4 regions of the Streptomyces sp. NPDC004561 genome follow, and region 1 is predicted to be linked to each of the others. Evidence: riboswitches for the same ligand, from Rfam matches in the RefSeq annotation. Region 1 holds a riboswitch; each other region holds the start of a gene.
The links. A riboswitch is a leader RNA that binds a small molecule or an ion and turns the genes downstream of it on or off. The one in region 1 is predicted to bind cyclic di-AMP.
Positions count from the first base shown of each region.

Region 1 (7,666 bases):
CCAGGTGCTCCTTGCCGTACTGGCCGAGCTTCGGGCCGACCTCGGGAAGGATCTTGTCGGCGGCGTCGACGAGCACGAAGCGCATGTCCTCACGGGACACGTTCTTGTAGTACTTGGCGGCGTCCCGGGCCATGTCCTCGACCTCGCCGATGGTCTCCGCGCCCGCGAAGCCACCACCGATGAAGACGAAGGTGAGCGCCTTGCGGCGGATCTCCTCGTCCGTCGTGGAGTCGGCCTTGTCCAGCTGCTCCAGGACGTGGTTGCGCAGGCCGATGGACTCCTCGATGCCCTTCATGCCGATGCCCTGCTCGGCGAGGCCGGGGATCGGGAAGGTGCGGGAGACCGCGCCCATCGCGATGACCAGGTAGTCGAACGGCAGCTCGTACGCCTCGCCCACCAGCGGGGCGATCGTGGCGACCTTGCGGTCCTGGTCGATGGTGGTGACCCGGCCGGTGAGGACCTCCGCCTTCGGCAGCACGCGTCGCAGCGGGACGACGACGTGGCGAGGGGAGATGCTGCCGGCGGCGGCTTCGGGGAGGAAGGGCTGGTAGGTCATGTACGACCGGGGGTCGACGACCGTGACGGTCGCCTCTCCGTAGCGCATCTTCTTGAGGATGCGCCGAGCCGCGTACAGGCCTACGTACCCACCGCCTACTACGAGGATCCTGGGACGCTCCGTGGTGCTCATGCCATCGAGTATCCACCTGCCTGTGGGGGGCTGCTCGTGCGCCCCTTCACAAGGTTCGACAGCCCCTGTGTTAAACTCCGCGACCCCTATGACGCAGGTCATGGGGCCGGGGGTGAACGGCGAGGGGGTTCGCCCCGTTGTCAAGGCCGCGTGAGCAGCCTCTCCGGGTCTCCGGAGCCGCGGTGAGCATCCCGGAACACCCCCGGAACGCACCCCTCCAGGGCGCCCTCACACACCCCATCTGAACATGTTCAAACGCCTCTTGGACCCCCGAAAGGGCCAACCGGCCCCCTTCGGACACCCACAGGGACCCATTTCCTTGTGAAGAACTTCACGAACTTTTCCGCCGGGACGTCACCGAGGGGCCCCGAAGGGCCCCTCGAAGTCGCTCAAACGTTATCCGACCTGCTCAGCCGACGGCTACCGGAGAGTAACAAAAGAGAGCTACGCCACCGACCATGCGATGCCGTCGAGGATGTCGTGCTCGCTGACGACGACCTCCTCGGCACCGGTCCGCTCCATGATCGCGAGCAGTACGAGGGCGCCCGCGCCGATCACGTCGACCCGGCCCGGATGCATGGAACCCACCGCGGCGCGCTCGGCGTGCGTGGAGCGCAGCAGCCACTCGGTGATCTCGCGGACACGGTCGCGGGAGACCCGGGAGTGGTGGATGCGCGCGGAGTCGTACTCGGTCAGCTCCTGGGCGATCGCGGAGACGGTGGTGACCGAACCGGCCAGCCCGACCAGCGTGCGCGCCTCGCGCAGCGGGACGGTCTCCTCCGCGAGGTCCAGGGCGGCCTCGATGTCCGCCCGCATGGCGGCGATCTGCTCCTCGGTGGGCGGGTCGGTGACCTTGCCGCCGTCGTCGCCGTCCACCAGATGCCGTTCCGTCATCCGCACGCAGCCGACGTCCACGGACCGCGCGGCCCGCACGTGGTCCTCGCCGACGACGAACTCCGTGGAACCGCCGCCGATGTCCACCACCAGGTACGGCCTGGCGAGGTCGTCGCGGCCCTTGAGCTCCTTCGTGGCCCCCGTGAAGGAGAACTCGGCCTCCTGGCCGCCGGTGATGACCTCCGGCTCGACCCCGAGGATGTCCATGACCCCGCGCACGAAGTCGTCGCGGTTCTCGGCGTCCCGGGAGGCGGAGGTGGCCACGAACCGCACCTTGGCGGCGCCGAGTTCACGGATCACCCCGGCGTACTCCCGGCACGCGGCGAAGGTCCGCTCCAGCGCCTCGGGCGCCAGCCGGCCTGTGCGGTCCACGTCCTGGCCGAGCCGCACGATCGTCATGCGCCGGTCCAGCTCCAGCAGCTCGCCGGTGGCCGGGTCGACGTCGGCGACCAGCAGCCGGATGGAGTTCGTGCCGCAGTCGACGGCCGCGACCCGGGAGAAGCCCTCGGGGACCATCGGCCGGCCGGCGAAGAAGCCGCTGCGGACCTCGGCCGGGTCCAGGACCGCGCCCTCCTCGCCCGGGTGTTCGTCCGCCGGGTCGGGCGCCACCAGCGGCTGCACGCACGGCCCCTTGCGCCACCACTCCGGCAGCATCGCGATCGCCTCGTCGCCGAGCGGGTTCACCCCCGGCCCCGCGGCCAGCGAGTGGCCGACGAGGACGTGCAGGCACTTCACGCGGTCCGGCATGCCGCCCGCGCTCGGGAAGCCCTCCAGCACCTCGATCTCGTCCCGGCGGCGGATGTAGTCCTCGTGGGCGGCCCGGTAGGCCGCGGCCAGTTCGGGGTCGCTCTGGAGGCGTTCCGTCATCTCCTTCATGACGCCGTTCGCCTCCAGCGTCCCGATCGCCGAGGCGGCGCGCGGGCACGTCAGGTAGTACGTCGTCGGGAAGGGCGTGCCGTCGGGCAGGCGGGGTGCCGTCTCCACGACGTCCGGCTGACCGCAGGGGCAGCGGTGCGCGATGGCCCTCAGGCCCCGTGGCGGGCGGCCGAGCTGCTGCTTGAAGGCTTCGACGTCGGCGTCGGTGGGCTCGCTGCGCGGAGTGGGCGGCGGAGGCGTTTCCATGACTGCTTTTTCGGAGGCTTTCTGTCGGTTCACTGGTCGGAGGCATCGGACTTGTCGACCCCGTCCCAGATGTTCGCGTACCAGGGCCGGTGGGCGGCCCCGAGGTCGGCGCGGGACTGCCGGGCCGCGCCCGGGTCGATGACCACGTACCCGGTCTCACCGGGCATCACGTAGTGCAGGCGCCGCCGGATCTGCTGCTCGGCGTAGGAGTCGTCCTGCCAGCGGGCCTTGAGGTCGCGCAGCTGTTCGACGCGTTCGCGGGCCTGCTCCTGCCGGCGCTGGAGGTCGTCGATCTGGGCGCGCTGGGAGACGAACTGCCGCATCGGGTAGGCGAGCGCGACGACCAGCGAGCACAGCACCAGGGCGAGCAGTGCCGCCCGGCCGGTGAGCCGGGAGCGGCGGGCCTGGCGCTTGGTCTGGGAGCGGTAGACCCGGGCCGCGGTCTGCTCGCCGAGCAGCCGCAGCCTGGTCGCGGTGGAGAAACGGTCCCGGTCCTTGACGGCCATCGGCTCTCCGCCTCCCCTTTCACGTGCGTACGTCCCCGGACACGGTACGGGACCGGGTACGGGGACGTACGTACGACTGGCTAAGACTTGGCCCGGGTGGGCTCAGCCCTTGAAGCGGGGGAACGCGCTGCGGCCGGCGTACACCGCGGCGTCGTCGAGGATCTCCTCGATGCGCAGCAGCTGGTTGTACTTGGCGACGCGCTCGGAGCGGGCCGGGGCGCCGGTCTTGATCTGACCGCAGTTGGTGGCGACGGCCAGGTCGGCGATGGTGACGTCCTCGGTCTCGCCGGAGCGGTGCGACATCATGCACTTGAAGCCGCTGCGCTGGGCCAGCTCGACGGCGTCCAGGGTCTCGGTCAGCGAGCCGATCTGGTTGACCTTGACCAGCAGGGCGTTGGCCGCGCCGTCCTCGATGCCGCGCTGCAGCCGCTCGGGGTTGGTGACGAACAGGTCGTCACCGACCAGCTGGACCTTGTCGCCGAGCTTGTCGGTGATGACCTTCCAACCGGCCCAGTCGTCCTCGAACAGCGGGTCCTCGATGGAGACGAGCGGGTAGGCCGCCACGAGCTCCTCGTAGTACTCCGTCATCTCGGCGGCGGAGCGCTCCTTGCCCTCGAAGAGGTACTTGCCGTCCTTGTAGAACTCGGAGGCGGCCACGTCGAGCGCGAGGGCGATCTGCTCGCCGGGGGCGTAGCCGGCCTCCTTGATCGCCTCGAGGATCAGGTCGAGGGCCTCGCGGTTGGAGCCGAGGTTCGGGGCGAAGCCGCCCTCGTCGCCGAGGCCGGTGGACAGGCCCTTGCTCTTCAGGACCTTCTTCAGCGTGTGGTAGACCTCGGTGCCCCAGCGCAGGGCCTCGGAGAAGGACTCCGCGCCGATCGGGGCGATCATGAACTCCTGGATGTCCACGTTGGAGTCGGCGTGCGAGCCGCCGTTCAGGATGTTCATCATCGGCACCGGCAGCAGGTGCGCGTTGGGGCCGCCCAGGTAGCGGAAGAGCGGCAGGTCGGACGCCTCGGAGGCGGCGTGCGCGACGGCCAGGGAGACGCCGAGGATGGCGTTGGCGCCGAGGGAGCCCTTGTTGTCGGTGGCGTCCAGGTCGAACATGGCCTGGTCGATCAGGCGCTGCTCGGTGGCGTCGTAGCCGACCAGCTCCGGGCCGATCTGCTCGATGACGGCGAGGACGGCCTTCTCGACACCCTTGCCCTGGTAGCGGTTGGGGTCACCGTCGCGCAGCTCGATGGCCTCGAAGGCACCCGTGGAGGCGCCGGACGGGACGGCGGCACGACCCGTGCTGCCGTCGTCGAGGCCGACCTCGACCTCGACCGTGGGGTTGCCTCGGGAGTCCAGGATTTCCCGGGCTACGACGACGTCGATGGACGGCACGAGCATCTCCTTCTTGGATGTGACGCTGGAAGTGCGGGGCGGGCTGCCTTGCGGCGGCGCCTTGCGACTAGAGCCTATCCATCCTGGGGGCGTCGGCCACCGACCGACCGACCCGTGGACGGGGAGGGACACGCAGACGGTACCCATTGTTCACCCACGGAACAAAGGGGGTCGCGGGTGAAGAACGGGGAAAGGGCCGGGGGCTGGCGCCGAGACGGCTCCGGACATGAAGAAACCCCGCCCCGGTGCGTACGGGGGAACACGCACCGGGGCGGGGAGCCCGTGGGGACGGGGGTACGGTCCCTCACTCGGCCCTCAGTGCGCGGGCCTGGTGTGTGAGGGTGCTGCGGGTCCGTCCGGAACCGGATGTCACTTCAGGTGCAGCTGCTGACCCGGGTAGATGAGGTCGGCGTTCTGGACGATGCCCTTGTTCAGCTCGAACAGCTTCTCCCAGCCGCCCTGGACGTGGTGCGCGGCGGCGATGGAGCTGAGGGTGTCACCGGTGACGACCTTGTACTCGCCGTCGCCCTTCTTGACCTTCTTGCCGGTCGGGGTGGTGACGGTCTTGGTCACGCTCGGACGCTTGGCGGAGCGGTTGGCGGCCAGCTTCTCGGTGGAGCGGGTGGCGGTGCCGGCGCTCGACGAGGTGCTCTTCGACGAGGTGGTGGGGGCGGAGCCGTTGTACGGGCTGCTGGACAGGCCCGTGCCGCAGACCGGCCAGGCGCCCTTGCCCTGCGCGGCGAGGACCTTCTCGGCGACGGCTATCTGCTGCGCCTTGCCGGCCTCGTTGGCCTGCGCGGCGTACTGGGTGCCGCCGTACGCGGCCCAGGTGGAGGCCGAGAACTGCAGACCGCCGTAGTAGCCGTTGCCGGTGTTGATGGACCAGTTGCCGCCGGACTCGCACTGGGCGACCGCGTCCCACTGGGAGGCGGTGGCGGCGGAGGCGCTGCCGGCCGCCATCAGCGGGGCGGCGACGACGGCGCCGGTGACACCGGCGAGCGTGACGGCGCGGACGGCCTTGGACGGACGACGGTGCTTGCCCTTGCCGGAAAACAGCATGGATCGATCCCCTCACCGACGCCTGCGAGGTGAGCTGTCGGGTTCGGGCCGGTTGAGTTGCCCGGCCGCACACTCGCTTTCGCGAGGTGCGGCTTCACCCCCAGCCGGTCCGGCGTCAACCACCGGGCCCGGCACTTACCTTGGGTCCCCCGCTCCTGCCCACGGCGCTCGAAGCGACGACTGTTCCCGGGCAGCCGCTGGCAGGATTCGGCGTGTGCGGCAGCCGGGGCTCGTGATGACGAGCGGTCCTGACCGTAGACACGTGATCCGGGGAATTTCAAAGACGATCAGGGCTTCTGAGACTCATCCCACACTTTCCCCGAACCGGACATTAGCCGTGAAACGGGGCGTCAACTCCCGCTACTTTCCACCCTTTTCCACACCCACGTCCAGGGTCTGACCGGCGGAGATGTCGTCGGGGTCGGCGCCGATGGCCTTCTTGTTGGCGTCATAGAGCGCGCGCCATCCGCCGTCGACGCCAAGGGAGTCGGCGATGGAGGCGAGGGTGTCGCCCTCGCGGACGGTGTAGGTGTCCGTCCCGCGGGAGGCGTGCCGGGCCGGCGAGGTGTCGTTCTGACCGTTTGACGTGCTTTCATCCGCACTGCCACCCCGGTGCCGTCCGCCACTGCTGAGCGCGCCGGTGTCGACCAGGCTCCAGGAACCGCCGGTCTGCTGGGAATTGTCCGAGTCGTCGGCCGGCGGGATGGTCGCGGAGGCGTCACCGCTCCCCTGCGGGGTCCCACTGCCGGGCAAGGCGGACTTGTCCGACTTGGGGGCGTTCTGCTCCGGAGTGCCGGTGGTCTTGCCCGGATCCTTGGTGGCGCCCTTGCCGTGGCCGGGGACCGGCGTGGCGGTCGGACCGGAGGAGGGGCCGGTGCCGGTGCCGGTGCCGGAGCCGGAGTTGGCGTCGGAGCCGGAGCCGGAGCCGGAGCCGGACGAAGAGGACGAATTCGACAGGCCGGACGAGTCGGAGTTCTCGTCCGATCCGGACGAGTCACCCGAACCGTGGCCGTGACCGGAGCCGCCGACGCCCGGGTCGACGTGCACGGACGCCGAGTTCGAGGTCAGTCCGGACAGCAGGGCGCAGGTGGCCCAGGGGGTCGTGCCCTTGTCGGCGAGGATCTTCTCGGCGACGGCGATCTGCTGCGAGCGGCTGGCCTGGTCGGCGCTGGACGCGTACTGGGTGCCCCCGTACGCGTTCCAGTCGTCCTGGGATATCTGCAGGCCGCCGAAGTAGCCGTTGCCGGTGTCCGCGCTCCAGGAGCCGCCGCTCTCGCACTCGGCCACCTTGTCCCACGTGGTGCCGTCCGCCGCGTTGGCGCTCGCCGCGCCGAGGAGTGGGATCGCGATGGCGGAGCCGGTGACGCCGGCCGCGACGAGGAGCGCCGGAGCCTGACGGGGGCGACGGTGACGACCGTTCCCGGTGAGCATGCGGAAGCCTTTCGTGCGACAGCAGGACCGGCGCGGCGCATGAAGCTGGGCGCCGCGCTGATGGGTGAACGTATAGGCATACGATCACTTGTCACAAGTTCATGCCGCGCAGATCACGTGAAGATCACATAGTTGAACGCCCGTCATATTGACGGTCCTACGGCTTCCCAGCACCCTTGCCGTCGGCTGCGGCGGGCGGTCTCAGGCGACCGGGGTGAACTCCACGGGCAGGGTACGCAGACCGCGCATGATGAGCCCTCCGCGCCACCGCAGATCGGCCGGATCGGCGGCGAGCCGCAGGTCGGGCAGCCGGGTGAGGAGCGTGGCCAGCGCGGTCTGCCCCTCCAGGCGGGCGAGCGGCGCGCCGAGGCAGTAGTGGATGCCGTGCCCGTAGCCGAGGTGCTGGTTGTCCCGTCTGCCTAGGTCCAGCACGTCCGGGTCGGCGAACCGCTCCGGGTCCCGGTCGGCGGCCGCGAGGACGACGAGCACGGCGTCGCCGGGCGCGATCCGCTGCCCGCCGACGGTGAGCGGTTCGGTGGCGAACCGCCAGGTGGCCAGTTCCACCGGGCCGTCGTAGCGCAGG
Region 1 is NZ_JBSGDB010000024.1:7,335-15,000, reverse strand. It holds gene ACWEN3_RS05550 (NAD(P)/FAD-dependent oxidoreductase) at 1-688, opposite strand, end outside; gene ACWEN3_RS05545 (Ppx/GppA phosphatase family protein) at 1,133-2,098, opposite strand; partial or broken gene ACWEN3_RS05540 (DUF501 domain-containing protein) at 2,303-2,704, opposite strand; gene ACWEN3_RS05535 (FtsB family cell division protein) at 2,734-3,210, opposite strand; gene eno (phosphopyruvate hydratase) at 3,313-4,599, opposite strand; gene ACWEN3_RS05525 (transglycosylase family protein) at 4,963-5,652, opposite strand; cyclic di-AMP (ydaO/yuaA leader) riboswitch at 5,657-5,829, opposite strand; gene ACWEN3_RS05520 (transglycosylase family protein) at 6,013-7,083, opposite strand; gene ACWEN3_RS05515 (cytochrome P450 family protein) at 7,285-7,666, opposite strand, start outside.

Region 2 (7,666 bases), on a different contig from region 1:
GGACTTGGGGCGCGCCTCGACCAGGACTGCGGGAGTGCCCCCAGGAGGACGCCGCGGCGGCTCGCCGGGTTGCCCGCACAGGGCCTAAAGAGTTCGCAATGTCCGAATAGGCCTTGTCGGAGGCGGCAATTCCGGCTTAGCGTCCTTTGGGGACACGGACGGGGTGGGTCCGTTCCATTGGGGGGACACGTGGGGGGACCCGTGGCCGGAAACGCTGTCAGCGTGCCGTTCGAGGCCGACCGTGACGTGCCGGGGATGATCGTCAAGTTCGGCGACTACCCGCTGCATCACGGCGGTGTCGGCGCGATCCGCAGCCTGGGACGCCTCGGTGTGCCCATGTACGCCATCACCGAGGACCCGTACACCCCGGCGGCCTCCTCCCGCTATCTGAAGAAGGCGTTCGTGTGGCCGACGACCGGCGCGGAGGACCCGGGCCGCCTCATCGAGGGCCTGCTGCGTATCGGCCACCGGATCGGCCGCCCGACTGTCCTGATCCCGACCGACGAGGAGGCCGCGGTCCTGATCGCCGAGCATCAGGACGAACTGGCCGGAGCCTTCCTCTTCCCGCGCGTGGACCCCGGACTGCCCCGCCGGCTGGCCAGCAAGAAGGGCCTGCACGAACTGTGCGTGGAGCACGGCATCGCGAGCCCCTCGGCCGCGTTCCCCCGGTCGTACGAGGAGATCGTCGCCTTCGCCGACACGGCCCGTTTCCCGGTCGTGGCCAAGAACCGCGAGGCGTTCGTCCGCCGCAGACAACCCGCCGTCAACGGCACCACGAGGATCGCCACCCGGGAGGGCCTGCTCACCCTCGCCCGTGACTGGGGCGCGGAACCCGGCGTGATCCTCCAGGAGTACCTGCCGCGCGAGGAGGCCGAGGACTGGATCGTGCACGCCTGCTTCGACCAGGACTCCAGCCCGCTCGCGCTGTTCACCGGCGTCAAGGTCCGCTCGTGGCCGCCGCACGCGGGCATGACGGCGAACGCGTACGTCGTCGACAATCCGGAACTCGCCGACCTCGCCACTCGTTTCATCAAGCAGATCGGCTTCAGCGGCATCATCGACCTCGACCTGCGCTTCGACCGGCGCGACGGACAGTACAAGCTCCTCGACTTCAACCCGCGCATGGGCGCCCAGTTCCGCCTCTTCGAGAACGAGTCGGGCGTGGACGTCGTCCGTGCCATGCACCTGAATCTGACCGGCCACCCCGTTCCGGAGGGGGAGCAGCGCGCCGGCCACCGATACATCGTGGAGAACATCGACCTCCCCGCCCTCCTCGCCTACCGCCGCAGCGGCTACACGACGCCGCACGCGCCGGCGAAGGCGAGCGGGACGGAACTGGCCTGGCTCGCGGGTGACGACCCGCTGCCGTTCCTCACGATGCTGGCCCGCTTCGTGCGCCCGGGCGCGAAGCACCTCTATCAGCTGTGGCGGACCAACCGCCGCGGCAGCGGCACATCCACGAAGTAGGCAAGGCCACGAAGGTGGCGCACCACGCGTCCTGGGGAGGGACTTCGTGATTCGACCGGTTGCAGTCATCGGGGCCGGGCCGTTCGGCCTGTCCACCGCCGCCCACCTGCGGGCGCGCGGCATTCCCGTCCGCGTCTTCGGTGACCCCATGGTCAGCTGGCGCGACCACATGCCCCAGGGCATGCTCCTGAAGTCCACGCCCGTCGCCTCGAGCTTCGACTGCCCGCAGCCCGGCCACACCCTCGCCGACTACTGCGACGCGGCCGGGATCCGCCGCCTGGTGACCGACGAGGACATCATCCCGGTGGAGACCTTCATCGGCTACGGGGAGTGGTTCCGGCAGCAACTGATCCCCGACCTGGAGCAGGTGCGGGTCGTCTCCGTGGACCGCGACAAGAGCGGCGGCTTCGAACTCAAACTGGACTCGGGGGAGATGTTCACCGCGCGCGCGGTCGTCGTCGCCACCGGTCTGTCGGGCCTCGCGCATCTGCCCGCGGAGCTGGCGGGGGCGGCGGCCGACGGACCCGCCGCGACGGGCCCCGTCTCGCACAGCTCCCAGCACCACGACCTCACCCGTTTCGCCGGCAAGGACCTGATAGTCGTCGGCGCCGGCCAGTCCGCGCTGGAGACGGCGGCGCTCGCGGCCGAGGCGGGCGCCCGGGTGCGCGTGGTCGCGCGCGGGCGCGGCCGGGTCGCCTTCGGCGCCCCGCCCTGGGAGCAGCCCAGGCTGCGCCCCGAGTCCCCGTTCGGCCGCGCCTGGTCGCTGTGGGCGTTCAGCTACTACCCGCACCCCTATCGCTACCTGCCCGAGACGGCCCGCCACTACCTGGTCCGCCGGGTCCTCGGCCCGCTCGGCGCCTGGTGGCTGCGGGAGCGCTTCGAGAGCGGTGTGCAGGTGCAGGACGTCGAGCGGGTGGTGGGCGCGGAGGCCCCGGACGGCAGTCCGGTCCTCACCGTCCGCACCCACGGCGGCCGCACCGAGCGGATCACCGCCGACCATGTCATCGCCGCGACCGGCTACCGCGTCGACATCGCGGCGATGGACTTCCTCGGCGCCGAACTGCGCACCCGGCTCGCGGTGAGCCGTGGCGCGCCGAAGCTCGGCCCCGGCTACGTCTCCTCCGTGCCCGGCGTGTACTTCACCGGCCTGCCGGCGGCGTCCTCGTACGGCCCGGTGATGCGCTTCGTCTGCGGCACGGAGTTCGCCTCCCCACGCCTCGCGAAGCACCTGGCCGCGGCCCACGGCTGACGCCCGGGGCGGCCCCGGGGGTCCCACTGGGCCTCAGGGCCTCAGGGACTCACGCGCCGAAGTGTCAGCATCAGGGGCCGTGGGGGCGGTACTTGGGGCCCAGTGGCACGTAAGTGCCTGGAAAGAGTGGTGAGTCGGTGGGGTGTGGTGTCCGTATTCTCTGATCATGGCACCCTCCCCCGCGTACGCACTGATCGCCACCGACCTGGACGGAACGCTGCTGCGTGGCGACGACACCGTCTCCGAACGGTCGCTCGCCGCGCTCGCGCGGGTGGGGCGGGCCGGTGCCAGGCACCTGGTGGTGACCGGCCGCCCGGCCCCCAGGGTGCGGCCCCTGCTGGCGGACCTCGGCTGCACGGGGCTCGCGGTGTGCGGGCAGGGCGCGCAGGTCTACGACGCCGGGGCCGACCGCCTGTTGTGGTCGGTCCGGCTGGACCGGGAGCTGGCCGAGACCGCGCTCGGCAAGATCGAGGCCGAGGTGGGGCAGGTGTACGCGGCGGTCGACCAGGACGGCGTGGACGGGCTCACGCTGATCGAACCCGGCTATCTGATGCCCCACCCGACCCTGCCCGCGGTACGGGTGGACCGGCGCGACGACCTGTGGGGCGAGCCCATCAGCAAGGTGCTGCTGCGCCACGCCACGGTGCCGGACGACGAGTTGGCGGCCATCGCGCGCGGGGTGGTGGGTTCGCTGGCGACGGTCACCATGTCGGGGCCGGGGACGGTGGAACTCCAGCCGTGCGGGGTGACCAAGGCGACCGGGCTGGCGCTGGCCGCCGAGCGGCTGGGGATCGGTGCCGAACGGGCCCTGGCGTTCGGGGACATGCCGAACGACATCCCGATGTTCGACTGGGCCGGACACGGGGTCGCCATGGCCAACGCCCACGCGGAACTCAAGGCCGTCGCGGATGAGGTCACCTCGTCGAACGAGGACGACGGCATCGCCGTCGTCCTCGAAAGACTGTTCCCGACCGACTGGCCGGGATATCAGTAGTGCCTGCCGCGAGCGCCGATCAGTAGGCGCTGTTGACGTGGTCGATCGACCCGTAGCGCGCGGCCGCGTAGTTGCAGGCGGCGGTGATGTTGGCGACCGGGTCGTAGATGTTGAACGAGGTTCCGGCCACGTGGTACGCGTTGAACGTCGGGTCGATGACCTGGAGCAGGCCCTTGGACGGGATGCCCTTGGCCGCGTTGGAGTCCCACAGGTTGATGGCGTTCGGGTTGCCCGAGGACTCCCGCATGACGTTGCGGTAGATGCCGTTGTAGGAGCCGGGGATGCCCTTCTGGGCCATGATCGCGAGCGACTCGCGGATCCAGCCGTTGAGGTTGTTCGGGTAGCCGGCGGGGGTGGTGGAGACCGTCGGGGCCGCGGTGGTGGCCGCGGCGGCGCTGGTCGCTCCGATGAGCGGCATGGCGAGAACGGCGGCACCGGTACCGGCGACGGCGATCATGCGGACGAGGCGGGTGCGGCGGGACTGAGCGGCAGCAGGCATGGGGGTGTTCCTCTCCGGCGCCTGCGAGGTGAGCTGTCGGGTTCGGGCTGGGAGGTGCCCGGCCGTGTCCTGAAGGGACACGACTTAACCCCAAGCCGTTCCGGCGCGACATGTGCCGTCCGGTCCGGCGACTTACCTGGGTCCCCCGCTCCTGCCGTGCGAATGAGTTCGTCGATGGGTTACGTGGGCGGCGGCAGGATTCGGCGTCCGCCCGACGGGTCGGGAACGTATGCGAGAGCACATGTCGGGAACAAGTGCCTGATTCACACAACGCACTATTTGACCTTGGTCTGTGCCGTATGGGGTACTTGATCCTTTGCGGTTGCCAACCCTCAACTCGCCGAGGCGCAGGGGGAGAACGCCCGGCAGGGCGGCCGGGCGCTCCGATGAGCGCGCGTGACCCAATTCACGAAATAGCAAATGGCGCTAATTCGGACATGGGCGATTCGGGCGACCCGGCCCGGGGGTGTGGGTGCGGTGGAACCACTGACGCCGTGTCCGTCGTTCTCGTAGTGGCCGGAGCGTGGAGGGAGGTGGGGGGATGGGGCCACTCGGGTGTACGTCGGGGTGGGCTCACCCGAGATGCGGGGTTACTCCATCTATTTGCCGATTCGATACAAAGCTCTCTGATGCCTGGTTAGTCGATGAATGTCCGTTCTTACCGGATGATCAAAAAGGTGCCGGTCATGATCGATGCCGTCTGGGCTGGAGCCGTGGGCGCTATCGGTGATCGAAACAGGACCGGATACGCTGACTTGAGTGATGGCAGCGACCTATCGACAAACCGTGTAAGCGCCAGCAGACACCAGCAGACAGGAGACCCCTCGTGACCGTCGTCGGGCCGTTCGGGCTGAGCGTGCGGGACCAGGCTCTGGAAGCCGATGTCCAGGCCGGATTGGCGGCTGTCGAGGAAGGCTTGCTCGAGGCCACCAAGAGCGAGGTCCCGTTCATCACGGAGGCCGCGCAGCACCTCGTACGGGCCGGTGGGAAGCGGTTCCGGCCGCTGCTCGTGATGCTCGCGGCGCAGTTCGGCGACCGCTACGCGCCGGGCATCGTGCCGTCGGCCGTGGTCGTGGAGCTGACCCACCTCGCCACGCTGTACCACGACGACGTGATGGACGAGGCGGCCGTGCGGCGCGGCGTGGACAGCGCCAACACCCGCTGGAGCAACTCCGTCGCCGTCCTCACCGGCGACTTCCTCTTCGCCCGCGCCTCCCAGATCCTCGCCGACCTCGGTCCCGAGGCGGTCCGGGTGCAGGCCCTCGCGTTCGAGCGGCTGGTCACGGGCCAGATCCTGGAGACCGCCGGCCCGTCCGACGGCCGCGACCCGGTCGACCACTACCTGGACGTGCTGGGCGGCAAGACGGGCTCCCTGGTGGCGGTGTCGTGCCGGTTCGGCGCGATGATGTCCGGCGCCGACGAGACGGTCGTGGACGTGCTCACCCAGTACGGCGAGCGCCTCGGGGTGGCCTTCCAGCTCGCCGACGACGTCCTGGACATCGCCTCCGACTCCCACGAGTCCGGCAAGACCCCGGGCACCGACCTGCGCGAGGGCGTCGCGACCCTGCCCGTGCTCCGGCTGCGCGAGCGGGCGGCCCGGCTGGGGCTGCCCGAGGACATCGCCCTGTGCGAGCTGCTGGACTCCGACCTCACCGACGACGCCCGGCACGCCGAGGCGCTGGCCGCGCTGCGGGGCCACCCCGCGCTGGAGCAGGCCCGCCGGGACACGCTGCGGTACGCGGAGGAGGCGCGGGCCGCGCTGGCGCCGCTGCGCGAGTGCGACGCCAAGGCGGCGCTGTTGCAGCTGTGCGACGCGGTGGTCCACCGCGCCGGCTAGCCACGGCGGGCTCCGCACTGGGGGCAGGCCCGCAGCGGGGCCCGTACGAGGGCTGCACGCGCCCTGCGTGTCGGCCCTGCCCCGGCCCGTACGACTGCCGCGCCCGGCCCGTGCCAAGGCCCGTACGAGTCCCGTGTGAAGGCCCGCACGAGTCCCGAGCCAAGGCCCCTACGAGTCCCGCGCGAAGGCCGCACGCACCGCGGCTCTCCGGCACGCCCCCGCGGCCCGTCCGGCGGCCGTCCGCGTCCGGTTCGCCGTGTGCGACCCCTACGGGTCGGGGGAGCCGCCACCCCTACGTGTCATACCGCAGGCGTACACGGAGTTGGCTCCGTGGTCTGACGATTCCTCATGGCCGATTTGGTGAGATGGGTACCAGGGAAATCACCACTCCTCACCGATTCGGGTGAGAATGGCGGCTCAGGTGGACCAGCGTGAGGACAGCCGCCGCCGACGACGGAGGTAAGGCACACATGGCACCGTACGAATCCGACGACGCAGAGGGCGCCGCGCGGGACGAGGACCGGAGCTCCGGCCGCCGCAAGGCCGCCCGGTACGCCGTCCCGGTCGCGGTGGTGGGGGTGGCGGCGGCCACGATCGGGCTCGTCCCGGCGCTCGCCGACTCCGGCGACCCCGACCTGCCCAGGATCACCGCACAGCAACTCATCGACAAGATCGCCAAGTCGGACGTGCAGCAGCTGTCCGGCACCGTGAAGATCAGCACCGACCTCGGCCTGCCCGATCTCGGCGGCCTGGGGAGCGGCATCGCCTCCGGCGCGACCAAGGGCTCCGGCGACGGCTCCTCCGCCGACCCGCAGGCCAAGCTCACCGAGCTGGTCTCCGGCACGCACACCCTGCGCGTCGCCGCCGACGGACCCGACCGGCAGAAGCTGTCGCTGCTCGAACAGGGCGCCGAGTACAGCCTCGTCCACAACGGCAAGGACGTCTGGGGCTACGACAGCAAGAGCAACGAGGTCTCGCACAGCACCGCGGACGACTCCGGCAAGGACCGGCGGCGGGCCGAGCCCCCGGCCACCCCGAAGGACTTCGCCGACCAGGCCCTGAAGGCGGTCGACGACACCACGTCCGTCACCGTCGACGGCACCGCGCACGTCGCCGGACGCGATGCCTACAAGCTGCTGATCAAGCCCCGGCAGTCCGGCACCACGGTCGGCGCGATCAGCATCGCCGTGGACGCGAAGACGGGCATGCCGCTGAAGTTCACGCTGACCCCGAAGAGCGGCGGGGCCGCCGTGATCGACGCGGGCTTCACCCAGGTCTCCTTCGCCAGGCCGGCCGCCTCGGCCTTCGCCTTCACCCCGCCCAAGGGCGCGAAGGTCACCGAGGAGAAGAAGCAGCCCAAGGCGCGCGAGCACGCCCCGAAGTCCGGCGAGGGCTTCGGCAAGGGCCTGAACGGCGCCAACGTCCTCGGCAAGGGCTGGACCTCCGTCGCCACCTTCGACACCGGCGCCAAGGGCGGGATGCCGACCGGCGCCAAGGGCGGCGACCTCGGCGGATTCCTCGGCTCGCTGGGCGACAAGGTGTCCGGGAAGTTCGGCAAGGGCACGGTCTTCTCCACCCGCCTGGTCAACGCCCTGATCACCGACGACGGCAAGGTCTACG
Region 2 is NZ_JBSGDB010000044.1:672-8,337, reverse strand. It holds gene ACWEN3_RS08855 (carboxylate--amine ligase) at 223-1,467, shown strand; gene ACWEN3_RS08850 (FAD-dependent oxidoreductase) at 1,514-2,716, shown strand; gene ACWEN3_RS08845 (HAD family hydrolase) at 2,883-3,710, shown strand; gene ACWEN3_RS08840 (transglycosylase SLT domain-containing protein) at 3,730-4,209, opposite strand; cyclic di-AMP (ydaO/yuaA leader) riboswitch at 4,215-4,393, opposite strand; gene ACWEN3_RS08835 (polyprenyl synthetase family protein) at 5,036-6,046, shown strand; gene ACWEN3_RS08830 (LolA family protein) at 6,517-7,666, shown strand, end outside.
Region 2: linked by a shared signal. The riboswitch ahead of ACWEN3_RS08840 (transglycosylase SLT domain-containing protein) and the one ahead of ACWEN3_RS05525 (transglycosylase family protein) in region 1 are both predicted to bind cyclic di-AMP.

Region 3 (7,666 bases), on a different contig from region 1:
CGACACCGGCCAGCAGGAGGCCGCGCAGCGGTACTACATCCAGGCCCTTCGGCTCGCCCGCGCGGCGGCCGACGTGCCGCTCGGGGGGTACGTGCTCGCCTCCATGTCGCTGCAGGCGACGTACCGCGGCTTCGGCGACGAGGGCGTCGACCTGGCGCAGGCCGCGCTGGAGCGCAACCGGGGCCTGGCGACCGCCCGCACCATGAGCTTCTTCCGGCTGGTCGAGGCGCGGGCCCACGCGCGCGCGGGAGACGCGCAGGCGGCGGGCGGCGCCCTGAAGGCCGCCGAGGGATGGCTGGAGCGGTCCAGGGAGGGGGACAACGACCCGACCTGGCTGGGTTTCTACGGTTACGACCGGTTCGCCGCGGACGCCGCCGAGTGCTACCGCGATCTGAAGGCGCCGCGTCAGGTCCGGCGGTTCACCGAGCAGGCGCTGTCGAAGCCGACGGAGGAGTTCGTGCGGTCGCACGGACTGCGGCTGGTCGTCTCGGCCGTCGCCGAGCTGGAGTCGGGCAACCTGGACGCCGCCTGTGAGCAGGGGGTGCGGGCCGTGGAGGTGGCCGGGCGGATCTCCTCCGCGCGCACCACGGAGTACGTGAAGGACCTGCTGCACCGGCTGGAGCCGTACGGGGACGAGCCGCGGGTGGTGGAGCTGCGGGAGCGGGCCCGGCCGCTGCTGATGATGGCCCCCGCCTGACCCGGCCGGCTCCCGCCGACCGTAGCGAACACCGCACACCGGCCGCGTTTGAAGGCGTTGTCAGTGGCGCAGTGCACTATCGAGGTGGGAGGTGGTGCAGGTGCGGGAGGGTGCGTACGACTGCGACGTGCTGGTGATCGGCGGGGGGATCGTCGGGCTGTCGACGGCGTATGCGATCACGCGGGCGGCGCCGGGTACGCGGGTGACCGTGCTGGAGAAGGAGCCGGGACCGGCCCGGCACCAGACGGGACGCAACAGCGGCGTCATCCACAGCGGGATCTACTACCGGCCCGGCTCGCTCAAGGCGCGGTACGCGGTGCGGGGCGCCGCCGAGATGGTGAAGTTCTGCGCCGAGTACGGCATCGCGCACGCCGTGACCGGCAAGCTGATCGTCGCCACCGGGCGGGAGGAGCTGCCGCGGCTCCACGCCCTCGTGCAGCGAGGCCGGGAGAACGGCATCCCGGTGCGCGAACTGGGCGCGGCGCAGATCGCCGAGTACGAGCCGGAGGTGCGCGGACTGGCCGCCATACACGTCGGCACGACCGGCGTGTGCGACTTCGTCGGGGTGGCCCGGCAGCTCGCGCGGGCGTCGGGCGCCGAGATCCGCTACGGCGCCCGGGTGGTCCGGGTCGACCGGCGGCCGGAGCGGGGCGTGGCCGTGCTCACCGCGGGCGGGGACGTCGTGCGCGGGCGGGTGCTGGTGAACTGCGCCGGGCTCCACTGCGACGAGGTGGCCCGGCTGACCGGGGACGAGCCCGGCGTGCGGATCGTGCCGTTCCGCGGGGAGTACTACGAGCTGGCGCGGCCCGAGCTGGTGCGGGGGCTGGTGTATCCGGTGCCGGACCCGGCGTTCCCGTTCCTCGGCGTGCATCTGACCCGGGGCATCGACGGCGGCGTGCACATCGGGCCGAACGCGGTGCCGGCGCTGGCCCGGGAGGGGTACGGCTGGGGGGTCGTACGCCCCCGGGAGCTGGCCGGGACGGTGGCGTGGCCGGGGTCCTGGGCGATCGCGCGGCGGCACTGGCGGTACGGCGCGGGGGAGCTGCGCCGCTCGGTGTCCAAGGGGGCGTTTCTGCACGCGGTGCGCAGGCTGCTGCCCGCGGCGGAGGCCGACGATCTGGTCCGGGCGCCCGCGGGGGTGCGGGCGCAGGCGGTGCTGCGGGACGGGACGCTGGTGGACGACTTCCTGATCCGGGAGGGGGCCCGGGCGGTGCATGTGCTCAACGCGCCGTCGCCCGCCGCCACCGCCTCGCTGCCGATCGGGCGGGAGATCGGCCGCCGGGCGCTCGGCATGCTCGGCTCGCTGTAGGCGCGGTGCCGATGCCCGCTCGGCCGGGAGAGTGGCGCCCGAGGCGGCCGCTCGGTCCGTCTGGCCGCAGGCGCGCCCTAAAATTGGGCTTACTGTGTCTGATGCGCTGAACACCCCCGAAGCCCTGCACGCGGCACCGCACGCCCACGGTGCCTCCATCCGGCATACCCGGGCCAAGGGGGAGCCCCGGTTCCCGGACGGCCCGAAGGCGGATCCCGCCGGGTCGCACTTCGAGCGGCGGATCCGCAGCTTCCAGCCGCGGCGCAGCCGGGTGACGGCCGGGCAGGCGGACGCGCTGCAGCGGCTGTGGCCCAAGTGGGGGCTGGACATCGACGGGCAGCAGGTGATCGACCTCGGCGAGCTGTTCGGGAACGACCGTCCGGTCGTCCTGGAGATCGGGTTCGGGATGGGCGAGGCCACCGCGCAGATGGCCGCCGCGGACCCCGGCACCAACGTCCTGGCGGTCGACGTGCACACCCCCGGCCAGGGCAATCTGCTCAATCTCGCCGACCGGAACGGACTGTCCAACGTCCGGGTCGGCAACGGCGACGCCATCATCCTGCTCCGGGAGATGCTGCGGCCCGACGCGCTCGACGGACTGCGGGTGTACTTCCCCGACCCCTGGCCCAAGAAGCGGCACCACAAGCGGCGGCTCATCCAGCCCGAGTTCCTCTCCCTCGCCGCGACCCGGCTCAGACCCGGCGCGATCGTGCACTGCGCGACCGACTGGGAGCCGTACGCCGAACAGATGCTCGAGGTGCTCGACGCGCATCCCGACTTCGAGAACACGCAGGCGGACGGCGGTTTCGCGCCCCGGCCCGGGTTCCGGCCGCTGACCCGTTTCGAGGGACAGGGACTGGACAAGGGACATGTGGTGAACGATCTGCTCTTCCGCCGCGTACCGCACGGGGACCGCGCCCGGATCGATCGCCCGGCCGACGACCAGGCCGATCAGCCGGTCCGTCACCAGGACCGGTAATCCGCTCCAGCCCCTCGCTCCGCCCCCGTTAGGGTCGATGCCGTGGCCACCTGTCCTCCGTATCCGACGTATCCACCGAACACCGGCGACGGTGTGCTCCACCACCCGCACTGGTGGCAGCGCCGATGGGTGCGGTACGGGGCGCTGATCACCCTGCTGGCCCTGTCCGGGCTGGTCATCCTCGCGCTGGTGCGCCGGCAGACCGGCACGGAGGGGTTCCTGGTGGGGCTCGGGCTGGCCGTGCTGCCCGTGCCCTGGCTGATAGCCGCCTTCCGCTGGCTGGACCGGGTGGCGCCCGGCCCCTGGCGGAACCTGGTCTTCGCCTTCGCCTGGGGCGCCTGTGCGGCGGCCCTCATCGCCATCGTGGCCAACAGCTTCGCGACGAAGTGGATAGCCGCCTCCACCGCGGACCCGGCGGGCGCCGACACCCTCGGCGCGACCGTGATAGCTCCGATCGTCGAGGAGTCCGCCAAGGCCGCTGCCGTGCTCCTGGTCTTCCTCTTCCGCAGACGCGACTTCACCGGGATCGTGGACGGGGTGGTGATAGCCGGGATCACCGCCACCGGCTTCGCGTTCACCGAGAACATCCTCTACCTGGGCACGGCCTTCGGGACCGACCAGCTCACCGGTGGCCAGGGCATCGCCTCCGTCACCGCCGCCACCTTCTTCGTGCGCATCGTGATGTCCCCGTTCGCGCACCCCCTGTTCACCGTCCTCACCGGCATCGGCTTCGGCGTCGCGGCGCTGTCCGCGGAACGGCAGCACGTCCGGCGGGTGCTGGTGCCGCCGTGCGGGCTGCTGCTCGCGATGAGCATGCACGCGTTCTGGAACGGCTCCTCCACCTTCGGCCCGTTCGGGTTCTTCGCCGTCTACGGCGCGTTCATGGTGCCCGTGTTCGGGCTGCTGACCTGGCTCGCGATCTGGACCCGGCAGCGGGAGCTGCGGACCGTGCGGGAGGAGCTGCCGACGTACGTCCCCGCGGGGTGGCTGGGACCCACCGAGCCGCTCGCGCTCGGCTCGATGCGGGCCCGGCGGATGGCCCGGGACTACGCCCGCCACCACGCCGGGCGGCCCGCGGCGCGGGCGGTGGCGCAGTACGAGGCGTCCGCCACCTCGCTGGCGCTGCTGCGGCAGCGGGGGCGGCGCGGGCGCGCCGGGGCCGACTTCGTCGTGCGGGAGCGGGAGCTGCTGGACGAGCTGTGGCAGCGCAGGGAGCTGGCCCGGCCGGCTCTGGAGTACGCGGCCCGCACCGCCCTGCCCGCTCCCGCGTACTGGCCGCGGTACGGGTATCCGGCGGTGCCGTATCCCGTCTACAACCCGTATCGGACGTGACCGCCGGGGCGTGTCACGCCGAAGCGCGCGTCAGGCGGTCCAGTTCCTGCTCGGTCAGCCGCAGCTCCGCGACCCCGAGGAGCGCGGGCAGCTGTTCCACCGTCCGCGCCGAGGCGATGGGGGCCGTGATCGTCGGCTGGGCGGCCAGCCAGGCGAGGGCCACGGTGGCGACCGGGGCGTCGTGGGCGGCGGCGACCTCGTCGAGGGCGGCGAGGACCCGCCGGCCGCGCTCGGAGTCCGCGTACTGCGCGGCCCGGCCGGCGCGGGCGCTGTCGACCGTCGTACCGGGGCGGTACTTGCCGGTCAGGAAGCCCGAGGCGAGGGAGTAGTAGGGGACGGCGGACAGTCCCTCGCGGGCGGCGAGGTCCTGGAGCGGGCCCTCGTAGGTGTCGCGGGAGACCAGGTTGTAGTGGGGCTGGAGGGCGACGTAGCGGGCGAGGCCCTCGCGCGCGGAGAAGTCGAGGGACTCCTGGAGCCGCTCGGCGCTGATGTTGGAGGCGGCGATGTGCCGGACCTTGCCGGCCTTCACCAGCTCGTCCAGGGCGCCGATGATCTCCTCGACCGGCACGTCGGGCTGGTCGAAGTGGGTGTAGTAGAGGTCGATGTAGTCGGTGTCCAGGCGGCGCAGGGAGGCGTCGGCGGCGGCCCCGATGTTGGCCGCGGACAGGCCCTGGTACTCGGGGTGCTGGCTGACCTTGGTGGCGATGACGACGTCGGAGCGGTTGCCGCGGGCCTTGGTCCACTTGCCGATGATCGTCTCGGACTCGCCGCCCTTGTTGCCCTCGACCCAGGCCGAATAGGCGTCGGCGGTGTCCACGAAGTTGCCGCCGGCGGCCGTGTAGGCGTCCAGGACGGCGAAGGAGGTCTCCTCGCCGGCGGTCCAGCCGAAGACGTTGCCGCCCAGGGAGAGCGGGAAGACCTCGAGGTCGGAGGAGCCGAGTTTGCGCAGAGAAGTCATGCTCTACGTCAACACCGGCAGCGGATGATCGCATTCCGCTGCCGGTGCCGGATTCCGCCGAAGGGTCCCGTCAGGGGTTGAGGCCCTTCGAGCGCAGCCACGGCGCCGGGTCGATGGCGGTGGCCTGGCCGTTCGGGTGGACCTCCAGGTGGAGATGGGGTCCGGTGACGTTGCCGGTGGCGCCGACCCGCCCGATGACCTCGCCGGTGGAGACCTTCTGGCCGACCGAGACGTTGATCGAGGACTGGTGGCAGAACCACAGCTCCGTGCCGTCGTCCAGGGTGACGACCGTGCGGTAGCCGTAGGCGCCCGCCCAGCCTGCCTGGGTGACGGTGCCGCTGTGGACGGCCTTGATGAGGGTGCCGGTGGGGGCGGCGAAGTCGAGGCCTGTGTGGTAGCCGGAGGCCCACATGGCGCCGGGCTGCCCGAAGGTGCCGGTGATCGTGTACGAGACGACCGGGAGCGTGTACTCCTTGGCCAGCTCGGCGAGCCGCTTGGCCTCGGCCGCCTTCTTGGCGTCGGCGGCCGCCTGCCGGGCGTCGGCCTCCGCCTGCTTCTTGGCGTCGGCGGCCTTGGCGGCGGCGTCCTTCTCCGCCTGGGCGGCCGTCTCGGCGGTCTGCTTCTCGCCGGCGGCGAGCGCGGCGGCGGTGGCCCTGCTGTCGGCCTGGCCCTGCTGCCTGTCGGCCTGGGCCATGATCCGGTTGCGCAGCGCCTCGCCGGCGCCGGTGCTCTTGCCGCTGTCGGTGGCCGTCCGGCCGACGTTGCTGAGCGCGGTGTCGGTCGTGGCCTTGTGCGCGTCGGAGGAGCCGCCGCCGAAGAGGTGCTCCACGGAGGACAGGTCCGGCAGGGAGATGGAGACCGGGGGCTTGCCGGTGTTGGCGCTGGCCATGCCGCCCGCGCCGACCGCGGCGATCACGCCGACGCCGAGGACGGTGGAGCTGCGCGCGAAGCCGCCGCGCTGCTTGGCGACACGGTGCCGGCCGCGGAGCGGGGCGACGGAGTCCTCGGTGGGGTTCCACTCCTCCCAGGGGCCCTCGTCGCTGGGGAAGGAGCCGTAGCCGAAGGACTCGGAGTCACGCTGAGCCGGCACGAACGGGGCTTCTGGGGCAGGGCGGTTGGACGCCACGCGGGCGTGCTCCTTTCCTTCCTCCGCCTACCGGGTTAGCTGACGGGTTCGGAGCAGGAAGGTCTCCTACGCGCGTATATCGGACGTCGGCTCACCGAGTCGACGACGGTATCCGCGTGATTCACCCCAGGGTGGTGGTTCCCCGGTTCCCTTACGGGATTCGGCGCGTGCGCACGGAGCCGCCTCTTGTGACGGCTGGGACGACCGCGCTGCGTTATCGAACGTTAATAGACCCGGCTCTCACTTTCCAAGCCGTTCCGCTTGATCATTACGGCTTTCGGCCGCGGACTTACCGGTCAGGATCCCTGCAAACCGGGCGAGTTGGCCAAGGTTCATGAGTCACGCAGGTTTTGATGGTGACTCAGATGTTATGCGGAGGGCTTCCGTCCGATCACCCTGGGTGAAGACGGTCACGGGCGTCGCACGGCCAGCAGCGCCATGTCGTCCGCCATCCCGCCGCCGGAGTGCCGCCGCACCTCCTCGGCGAGCCGGCCGAGCAGCGCGCCGGGACCGGGGAAGACCCGTCCGGCGAGCCGCCGTTCGGGGTCGTAGAACCGGCCGTGGGCGTCCCGGGCCTCGGACAGGCCGTCGGTGTACAGCAGCAGGGTGGCCCCGCCGGGGAAGCCGGCCTCCAGGGCGCGGTCGGGCCACCTGCCCAGATCGCCCATCCCGAGCGGCAGCGCGGCCTCGGGCCCGGCCAGGGTGCGCAGGGAGCCGTCGGCGTGCAGCAGCAGCGGCGGCGGGTGGCCGCGGTTGACGATCCGTACGACCCCTTCGCCGTGCGGGAGTTCGACGAGGACGGCGGTGGTGAACCCCTCGAAGGCGTCGACGACGTCCCGCCGGGTGCCCTCGCGCGCGAGGGCCCGCTCCAGCCGCTGCGCCACCGCCTCCAGGTCGGCCTACTGCTCGGCGGCCTCCCGGAACGCCCCGATCACCACGGCCACGGCGGCGACCGCACCCATGCCCTTGCCGCGCACGTCCCCGACGACCAGCCGGACGCCGTACGGGCTGTCCTGCACGGCGTACAGGTCGCCGCCGATGAACGCGTCCTGCTGGGCCGCCTCGTACCGGGCCGCGATGTCGAGGCCGGCGATCCGCGCGGCCGGCTCCGGCAGCACGGCCCGCTGGGCGGCCTCGGCGATCTCCCGGGCGGAGGCGAGCCGCCGGTCGCCGCGGCGGACCACGCGGTTGATGGCGACGGCCAGCAGGGCGACCGTGGCCACGGTGACCAGGTCGGTGACGGTGGCGACGGCCGGGTCGAGGCC
Region 3 is NZ_JBSGDB010000073.1:17,077-24,742, forward strand. It holds gene ACWEN3_RS12945 (MFS transporter) at 1-697, shown strand, start outside; gene lhgO (L-2-hydroxyglutarate oxidase) at 789-2,006, shown strand; gene trmB (tRNA (guanosine(46)-N7)-methyltransferase TrmB) at 2,101-2,985, shown strand; gene ACWEN3_RS12960 (PrsW family intramembrane metalloprotease) at 3,028-4,317, shown strand; gene ACWEN3_RS12965 (aldo/keto reductase) at 4,331-5,275, opposite strand; gene ACWEN3_RS12970 (M23 family metallopeptidase) at 5,346-6,401, opposite strand; cyclic di-AMP (ydaO/yuaA leader) riboswitch at 6,411-6,577, opposite strand; partial or broken gene ACWEN3_RS12975 (PP2C family protein-serine/threonine phosphatase) at 6,812-7,666, opposite strand, start outside.
Region 3: linked by a shared signal. The riboswitch ahead of ACWEN3_RS12970 (M23 family metallopeptidase) and the one ahead of ACWEN3_RS05525 (transglycosylase family protein) in region 1 are both predicted to bind cyclic di-AMP.

Region 4 (4,813 bases), on a different contig from region 1:
CGATGTCGGAGCCGTAGTCGGGCGTGGTGCGGATCTCGAAGTGCAGGTGCGGGCCGGTGACGTTGCCGGTGGCGCCGGACAGGCCGAGCTGCTGCCCCTCGGTGACCGTCTGGCCGGCCCAGACGGAGAGCCGGGAGAGGTGGCCGTACTGGGCGTAGTAGCCGTCGTTCAGCCTGATGACGACCTGGTTGCCGTAGGCGCCGCCCCAGCCGGCGCTGACGACGGTGCCCGCGGCGACGGCCTTGACCTGGGTGCCGGTCGGCACGACGAAGTCGACGCCCGTGTGGTAGCCGCTGGACCACATGCCGCCGGCCACGTGGTACCTGGTGCCGATGGTGGCGCCGGTCACCGGGAGCGTGTAGCCGGTGGAGGTGACCTGCGGGGCCTGCTGGGCCTGCTGGGCCTGCTGGGTCGACTGGACCTGCGGGGCCGCGTGCGTGGCGGAGGGCTGCGGGGCGCCCGAGGAGTGCTGCGGGGCGGCGGTCTCGGTGCGGGCCGGCGCGGCCTCGCCGCCGAGCGTGAGCTTCAGGCCCGGGTGGATCAGCGACGGGTCGACGCCGACGGCCTGCCGGTTGTCGTCGTAGAGCCGGTGCCAGCCGCCGCGGACGTGCTGCTCGTAGGCGATCACCGAGAGGCAGTCGCCGGACTTGACCGTGTAGGTGCGCAGGGTCCGGCTCGGCTGCTGGGCGACGGTTTTCTGCACGGCCACCGGGAGGGACCGCACGGCCTTTCCGGTCACCGGCTGGGCCGTGGTGGCGGCGTGCGCCCCGGTGGCCCCGACGAGCGGGAGGGCCAGCGCGGCGCCACCGGTTCCGGCGACGGCGATGGAGCGGGAAAAACGCGGGGTCTTGGGACGTCGGTGCTTACCCTTGCCGGGCATGGCGCATTCCTCTCCGACGCCTGCGAGGTCAGCTGTCGGGTTCGGGCTGGAGCGGCCCGGCCGCGGTGCGCGGCTTCACCCCTAGCCTGTCGCGGAGACCGGACAGGCAGTCGTACCTGGTGGGTCCCCCGCTCCTGCCGAACGCGGGTCAAGTGTGTGGGGACTCCGGGCGGCGGCAGGATTCGGCGTTCCGTCCGGATGCGGGGTGAACGTAAGGGAGCAAGACGCGCGGAAACAAGCAGTGGATTCCCGGCGTCGGCGGTCCGGATGATCGAATGCGGGAATACACCATCACCCTGCGTGCATCCCCGCCCCTCCGTTCTGCGAATTCCCCATTTCCCCGCCGCGATTGCGCGGACACGACGCGCACACACGGTCACGAATATGACCCTCATCACGCCCCATCACGCCATGCCCCGTTATTACGTGGCGAGTTGTGATGAAGGAGCTGATTCAGGACAGGCGACTCAGATGCGGCACAACCGGAGAACCGTCGCATCCAGGTCACCCTTGAGTCCGGTGTGCAGCCCGTGGTGCAGCAGCACCGCACCCCGGTGCACTTCACCCGTTTCGCGACATTCGTACGACGCCGCCGGGTCGAGGCCGCGCAGCCGCACGGCCGGCACGGGCTCGCCGTAGCTCTGCGCCTGGAGGCAGGCGAGGACCACGGTCTCATCCTCCAGGAGGTACTGGACGGCGCTCAGCCCGCCCGCCGGGGGCCGCAGCCGGTACTGGTCGCCACGCTGGACGAGCGGCCGGATCTCCTTGTACAGCTCCACCCATCGCCGGGCCTCGGCCAGCTCCCCGTCGCTCCACTCGGTGAGGTCGCCGCCGACGCCGAGGACGCCCGCCATGGCACTGACGAAGCGGAACCGCAGCGAGCTGACCCTGCCGTTGAGCTGGGTGTTCGGGCTGTCGGTGACCCAGGCCGCCATGACCCGGGCGGGGTGGATCTGGCTGAACCCGTGCTGGATGGCCAGCCGGTCCAGCGGGTCGGTGTTGTCGGAGGTCCACACCTGGTCGGTGCGGCTCAGCACCCCGAGGTCGATCCGGCCGCCACCGCCCGAGCAGGACTCGAAGGCGACGCCGGGGTGGGCGGCGCGCAGCCGGTCCAGCAGGGCGTACAGGGCGCGGACGTGGTCCACCCACAGCCGCTGCGGGTACGGCTCGCCGGGCCAGCCGGCGTCGGTGAAGCAGCGGTTGAAGTCCCACTTCACGTAGTCGACAGGGGCGCTGGAGAGCAGGGCGTCCAACTGCTCCCACAGGTACTGCTGGACGTCCTCGCGGGCGAGGTTGAGGACGAGCTGATGGCGCAGTTCGGTCCGCTCACGACCGGCTTGGTACTGCACCCAGTCGGGGTGGGCGCGGTACAGCTCGCTGTCCGGGTTGACCATCTCGGGTTCGACCCAGATGCCGAACCGCATGCCCAGGCCGTGCACCTGGTCCGCGAGCGGCTTGAGGCCGTGCGGGAAGCGGTCCGGATTCGGGGTCCAGTCGCCGAGTCCGGCGCGGTCGCCGGTACGCGCGCCGAACCAGCCGTCGTCCACCACGAACAGCTCGACGCCGATCGCGGCGGCCCGGCGGGCGAGGGCGGTCTGCTGCTCCTCGGAGATGTCGAAGTTCGTCGCCTCCCAGGAGTTGAAGAGCACCGGACGGTCCCGCCCGGCGTCCGGGATGACGTACGCGCGCTGGTACGCGTGCCAGGCGCGGCTCGCGCCGCCGAAGCCGCCGTCGCTCCACAGGCCCGCGAAGACCGGGGTGGTGTACGACTCCCCCGGCGCGAGGAGCAGCAGCCCCGAGTCGTCGTACCCGGCGCCGCCCGTGATCTGCACGCGCGCGTCCGGGAGTTGCGCGACCGCGATCCGCCAGGAGCCGGACCAGCCGAGCGCGCAGCCGTATACCTCGCCGCGCTCCTCGGTGGCGTCGGTGTCGAGCGCCACCCAGGGCAGGTGCTGATGACCGGTGTGGCCGCGCCGGCTGCCGATGACCTTCTCGCCGTAGGTGAGCGGCGCGACGGCGAGCCGGGACTCGGCCGCCCAGCGGCCGTGCAGCTGGGACAGCCGCCAGCCCTCGCGGCCGGGCAGGGTCCAGGTGGCCGCGTCGGCGCGCAGCAGCTCCACGCGCGCGTGCCCGCCGTTCTCCAGGGTCACCCACCGCTCGACGACATCGCCGCGCATGCGGTGGTGCAGGGTGATCGCGAACCCGTCGTCGTCGAAGCGCAGCCGCAGTTCGCCGTCCTCGGCCTCGTGGGACACGAAGCGCCACTGCGTGCCGCGCCGCTCCTCGGTGCGCACGGACAGGGCGGGGCGGACGAAGCGGGGGCCGCCCTCGACGGGGTACTCCTCGCGGCCGTCGAGCGGGGACTCGAAGGGCCGGTGGCCGGGCAGCGGGCGCTCCGCCAGTGCCTCGGCGTCCGCGAGCTCGATCCTCGGCCCCCAGTGGAGGTGCAGCAGCTCGTCCGCCTCGGTGAGATGCAGGGCATAACTGCTGGTCGGCCCCGACAGGAGCCAGGTTCGACCGTCTTCGGCGATGTCCACCATCGAGACCTCACAGGTGCCAACAGACCCGCTCAAGTACGAACATCATCAGGCCCTGGAGTCCCAGGTGACAATGCCTGTGGACAACTCATTGCCCGGGGAAATCAATGTCGTATCGTCGACAGAGCGCCCGCCGACGAGCCGCGACGGCGGGGCCGACCGGGAGGAGACCCCGTGACGCAGCAGGTCCCGTCGACCGAGCCCGAGCTGGCCGGAGTGCGCAACTTCCGTGATGTGGGCGGGCTTCCGACCGTGGACGGCCGGCGGGTGCGGCACGGCGTGCTGTTCCGCAGCGGACACCTCGCCCACGCGACCGGGGAGGACGCGGTCTTCCTCGCCGGCCTGGGCCTGCACACGATCTTCGACTTCCGCAACGCGGCCGACCAGACGCTGGAGGGCCCGGACGTCGAGCTGCCCGGCGTGCGCAATGTGAACCTGCCGCTGAGCGACCCGGCGGACGGCGCGGAGTTCTGGAAGATGGTCCGCGACGGCGACCTCGACCAACTGCGCGCGATCCTGGACGACGGCAAGGGGGCGGCCCGGATGGTCACCTCGTACCGGACGATCGTCAAGGAGCGCACCGCCGAGCACTCCCGGGTGCTGCACTCGCTCGCCGAGGACAGCGTGCCCGCGCTGATGCACTGCGCGGCCGGCAAGGACCGCGCGGGCATCTCGATAGCCGTGACCCTGCTCGCCGTGGGCGTGGAGCGCGAGGCGATCGTCGCCGACTACCTGGAGTCCAACGCCAAGCACCGCCGCTACAAGGTGCGCCGTAACGGCAGCGCGTCGAGCGCGTACACCCCCGAGGTGATGGAGCTGCTCAGCCCGCTCTTCGACGCCCGCGCCGAGTACCTGGCGGCGGCCTTCGACAGCATCGAGGAGACCTGGGGCGGTGTGGACCCGTACCTGGAGCAGGGTCTGGGGCTGTCCCCGGAGACTCGGGAGCGGCTGCGGGCGCGGCTGGTGGACTGAGCGGACCGCCGGGCGGCCTCAGCCCTTCCCGCCCAGCGCGAACAGCAGGTAGAGGAACGCGGCGAAGAGGTGTCCGACGGCGATGTAGATGATCAGCCGGATCCACAGGGCACGGGGGAACTTGGTCTCGAGGTCGCTCATGGCATCTCTCCGGTCAGGGGCCCCAGGCACAGTGCGGCCGTGGGGCTCTGCAGCAGGGTGTGGACGAACAGCAGCTCCACGCCGCCCTGGTCCTCGGCGGCGAGGCGGTGCGGGGTGAGCGAGTCGAAGTGCGCGCTGTCGCCGGGCGCGAGCAGATGCACGGTGTCGCCGAGGCGCAGGCGCAGATGCCCCTTCAGGACGTAGAGCCACTCCTCGCCGGGGTGGACGCGCACGATGTCGCCCTGGGAGCCGTAGGGCACCCGGACGCGCAGCGCCTGCATGC
Region 4 is NZ_JBSGDB010000552.1:458-5,270, reverse strand. It holds gene ACWEN3_RS40485 (M23 family metallopeptidase) at 1-880, opposite strand, end outside; cyclic di-AMP (ydaO/yuaA leader) riboswitch at 883-1,045, opposite strand; gene ACWEN3_RS40480 (alpha-galactosidase) at 1,348-3,420, opposite strand; gene ACWEN3_RS40475 (tyrosine-protein phosphatase) at 3,592-4,389, shown strand; gene ACWEN3_RS40470 (DUF6126 family protein) at 4,408-4,530, opposite strand; gene ACWEN3_RS40465 (helix-turn-helix domain-containing protein) at 4,527-4,813, opposite strand, start outside.
Region 4: linked by a shared signal. The riboswitch ahead of ACWEN3_RS40485 (M23 family metallopeptidase) and the one ahead of ACWEN3_RS05525 (transglycosylase family protein) in region 1 are both predicted to bind cyclic di-AMP.